DNA from 2 places in the Sphingobium sp. RS1 genome. Region 1 is predicted to be linked to the other one. Evidence: riboswitches for the same ligand, from Rfam matches in the RefSeq annotation. Region 1 holds a riboswitch; the other holds the start of a gene.
What was found. A riboswitch is a leader RNA that binds a small molecule or an ion and turns the genes downstream of it on or off. The one in region 1 is predicted to bind thiamine pyrophosphate.
Positions count from the first base shown of each region.

Region 2: linked by a shared signal. The riboswitch ahead of ACNHGR_RS20900 (TonB-dependent receptor) and the one ahead of ACNHGR_RS13625 (DUF2065 domain-containing protein) in region 1 are both predicted to bind thiamine pyrophosphate.

Region 1 covers NZ_JBLZXE010000002.1:2,444,234-2,446,436, forward strand. The annotation lists gene thiC (phosphomethylpyrimidine synthase ThiC) at 1-348, opposite strand, end outside; gene ACNHGR_RS13625 (DUF2065 domain-containing protein) at 360-767, opposite strand; TPP riboswitch at 824-934, opposite strand; gene ACNHGR_RS13630 (hypothetical protein) at 973-1,263, shown strand; gene ACNHGR_RS13635 (prolyl oligopeptidase family serine peptidase) at 1,267-2,203, shown strand, end outside.
Region 2 covers NZ_JBLZXE010000003.1:174,156-176,358, reverse strand. The annotation lists gene ACNHGR_RS20900 (TonB-dependent receptor) at 1-751, opposite strand, end outside; TPP riboswitch at 834-944, opposite strand; gene ACNHGR_RS20895 (hypothetical protein) at 1,149-1,475, shown strand; gene ACNHGR_RS20890 (TonB-dependent receptor) at 1,902-2,203, shown strand, end outside.

The sequences.
Region 1 (2,203 bases):
GCTGCGGTCGGGGCCTTTCAGGCCATTATCCTCCGGCTTGATCGCGCGCGCGTCATATTCTTCAACGTCGCCGCGTTCGCGTATCCAGTCGCGGCGCAATTGCTGGAGGCCCGCCATGATGTCGATATGCGCATCGGGATCGGTGTACGGCCCCGACGTGTCATAGACGCGTACCGGCGGCTCGCCGCTGCCCGGCTCCAGATGAATTTCGCGCATCGCGACCTTGCGCGGGCCGACATGAATCTTCTTCGAGCCACGGATCGGGCCGGTGGTGACGCGCATTGCGGCCTGCCGGCCATTGAAGCCTTCGGCTTCGGGCATCTCGGTGCGGGCGGGGACATCTGCCATGGATTTGCCTTTCAGACGATGAGGGTGGCGCGGCCGGTGAGGCCGGCGAGGAAGAGGAGGATGCCGAGGATCAGGGCGATGCTGGCCCAGGCGCGGATGAAGCCGGTCGACCAGTGGCCGATGCGGATGAGCGGCCCCGGCACCGCGAGCAGGGTCGCGCCCTCGATCAGCGCGACATAGCCGATCAGGCTGACGATAATGGCGAGCGGATCGGTCCAGATGCTGTGAATCAGGACCAGGGTGCCGCCGACCGCAAAGACCGCGAAGCCCAGCGCCACGACCAGCCCCGGCGACCGGTTGAGATCGTCCATCACCGCCCGCCAGCGCGGCGGACTGGCGAGGCCACCAAGGCCGACGACGATCATGTAGAGGCCGAAAATCTCGGCCAGGCGCAGCGTCAGAACGGAAATCGTATCCATGGGCCGCCTCTCTTTCGTCTCTTTTCAAAGACGCAGGGCGGGCGCGGACTGCTGGTTGCTCAGAGCCGTTCCCTCCCTACGCCGGTGTCAGCCGGATCAGGTTCAACGGGTCGTGGCCACATCAGCCACCTCTCAACCGCCTGTGCGCGGTCCCCCGGGGATGCTGGACAGGATAGGGGCGAAACGGCACAAGGTCCAGCAGCTTATGTTCGATACCCCGCCCCCCGATCTTTCGACCAAGGCTGGCCGCAAGGCCTGGCGTCATGAAATGCGCATGGTGGCGGTGCGGCCGCGCCGCTGGGGGCTGTGGTTGCTGACGCTCGGTTTCCTGCTGGTGATGGCGCCCGCCGCCTTTGGCCTGCACAGCATAGCGGGCTGGTCGCCCAGCCTGTTGGGGAGCCTGCTGATGCTGGCCGCGTTCCCTTTGCTGGTCGCGGGCGCGCTGTTGCGGCGGCGATACCGGCGCGGGCGGATGATGCCGCAAAGGGAGAAATAGCCCATGAAAAGGATGATGTTGCTGGTGACTGCCGCGATGCTGACCGGGGCCGGTGCGCCCCCTGCCCCCGCTCCCGCCCCGGCGGATGATCCTTTCATCTGGCTGGAGGACTGGACCGGGCCGCGCGCGATGCAGTGGGTCGAGGCAGAGAATAGGGCGACGGTCGCCGCCTTCCAAAATGATCCGCGCTATGCCGGCTATTATAAGGACGCACTGGCCATCGCATCGGCCAAGGACCGAATCGCCATGCCGATGCTGATCCACGGCCGCATCTATAATTTCTGGCGCGATGCCGATCATCCGCAGGGCATATTGCGCTATACGTCGCAAGCCGACTATGCGACCGACGTGCCGCACTGGACGACCGTGCTCGATCTGGACGCCCTGTCCAAGGCGGACGGCAGGAAATGGGTGTGGAAGGGTGCGACCATCCTCGATCCCGAGGAACGCTATGCGCTGCTCAACCTGTCGGATGGCGGCGAGGATGCCGTGACATTGCGCGAGTTCGACCTGGTGACGGGCACATTCGTGCAGGGCGGCTTCGATATTCCCACGTCCAAGCAGAATGAGGCCTGGCTCGACAAGGATAGGCTGCTGATCGCCCGCGACTGGGGGGAAGGCAGCATGACCAAATCGGGCTACCCCTTTGTCGTGAAGATATTGAAGCGCGGCCAGCCCCTGTCGGCCGCGCAGGAAATCTATCGCGGCAGCCCGGGCGATCAGGTCGGCACCTTCCCGATGCTGCTGTCGGACGGGTCGGGGAACCGGGCAGCGTTCCTCTATCGTGGCGTCACCTTCTTCGGCAACGAGACTTACCTCGTCACCGGGGAAAGTGTGAAGAGGCTGCCCCTGCCCGCCAAAAGCCAGTTGCAGGGCATGGTGCAGGGACAGGTGCTGATCCAGACCAGCGAAGCCTGGCAAAGCGGCGGCGTGACCGTGC
Region 2 (2,203 bases), on a different contig from region 1:
CCTGCCAGTCCGCCATGGTGGGACTGGGATAGGTCGACGTGATCGCGTCATTGTAGGAGACGGCAAGGCTGGCACGATTGCCCGCGCCCCATTCGTGCAGCAGCTTCGCGTCGATATGCTGGCGCTTGTCATAGCCCGCGCCGCGCCAGTTGTCGGCGCGGTTGTTGGAATAGGAAATGAACGCCTTGAGCCCGCTATTGCCGATCTCCCCGGTGTCGAACCGCAGGAAGGCGCGCCGCTGGTCGTAGGAACCGACCGCCAGGTTGACGATGCCGCCCATTGCCGCCTTGGGATCGTTCAGCGTCAGCGACAGCGTCCCGCCCGCCGCCGCGACGACCGGCGCGTCGATGTCGGCCGCGCCCTGCGCCAGCGCGATCCGCCGCACATTCTCAGCATCGGCGAATTGCGAGGGATAGGCATAATAATAGCCGATGTCGTTCTGCGGCGCGCCTTCCAGCAATATGCCGATCTGGTCCTGCCCTAACCCACGCAGCGTCAGGCTGGACGTTGCGGACAGGCCATAGGGATCGCTGGACGACACATTCGCGCCGGGCAGAAGATTGACCAGCTGAAAGGCGTTGAGCGTCGGCGCCTGCTTGCTGATGAAGGCTTCGGCGATGGAACTGACCGCCTTGGGCGCGGTCTGGTCGGGCAGCAGGCCCTGCGGATCGGGATAGCCCGTAACCTCTATGGTCGCGCGATCCTGTTCATCACCCTCTGCCGCCAACGCGGCGGGCGCCACAAACAGCATCGCGGTCGCCAGCGCAGCCCGTCCAACCAAAGTCGCATATATCGTCATCGTCTCACGTCCACTCCACATGGAGGGACTGACGAACGCGCCGCCTTGCCCTCCCTACGCCGGTAATCAGCCGGATCAGGTTCAGCGGGTCGTGGTCTGCCAACCACCTCTCAGCCGCGCGTCAGCGGCCCCCCGGGGATGCAGCGCCTCTAGGCGCAGAAATGCGAGTTGGAAAGTCTTATTACACCATCATTGCGTTCAGCGTCGGCTAATGCGAAATCGACCATGCAGGGGCCAATCGATAGAAAGCTTACCGCAAAGCGCGATTCCAAGGAGAGGCGAACCATTCCGTAACGCCTGGAGATCGCATTTGAAACGCATGGCCATGTTGGCAAGCATGATCGCAACCATGACCCTGCTTCAGGGGTGCGGCCCGATCCATCCGCGATGGAAGAATGACAGTTCGCACGATATCGCGCTGACTTACCTCAAGGGCGGATCGCGCTATGGCGTGACGATCAAGCGCGGACGAGAGGCTGTGCCATTCGCCCCGGTCGATTTCCAGAGCGTCGACACGATCGAAATCAACGATGCCGGCCAGCTATACCGCTTCGACCATAGCGAGATAGTGCGGCTCCATTCGCAATGCGGGCATGGTTTCGCCTGCTGGATACGCTATGACGACAGGCATCAATTGCATGTGTCCACCAGCGCGCCCTCCCCCGCTAAAGTGTGAGCCGTCTATGCGGTCGTACCTCAGGAGCATTCCGGATCGCAAATAATTACATATATTTCAAAATCTTGCACATCATTGCACGGACGACAAATATCATTTCACATTTCAGAATATTCCGTATATATGAATAGTTGTCAGCGATCATCAAATGCGCAGTGAGACGCAGCATGAAGAACTGACGGGAGGAGAGGATGATATTGTCGCGAAATGCGAAATATTTACCTGTGCATGACATTGATGCAAACAATCGCCGTGCAGCGATCAGCATTCATATACCATTGACATATCGGTCAATGCTCCACCTTAACAATTGAATATATAATCTTTAGTGCAGATCTGGTTCTTCTGACCGTTGCAATACATCAAGAAACGAACGGCAGAATTTTGACTATATTGTATCATAAGCATACAAATGGGGAGGATATAGTGACCAACAGACAGACATTATTGGGTTCCAGCCTGACCGTGCTGGCCTGCCTTGCGGCAGCGCCGACCACATGGGCGCAGGATGCCGGAACGCCAGACCAGACACGGGCCGATACGGCTCCGGCGGCGGCGGACATCATCGTCACCGCCCAGTTCAAGTCGCAGAAATTGCAGGATACGCCGCTCGCCATCACCGCGATGACCGGCGAGACACTGGAAGCGCGCGGTCAGACCAATATTTCCGAGGTCGCGGCGCAAACGCCCAACGTCACGCTGGCGCCGCAAAACGGCTATCTTGGCCC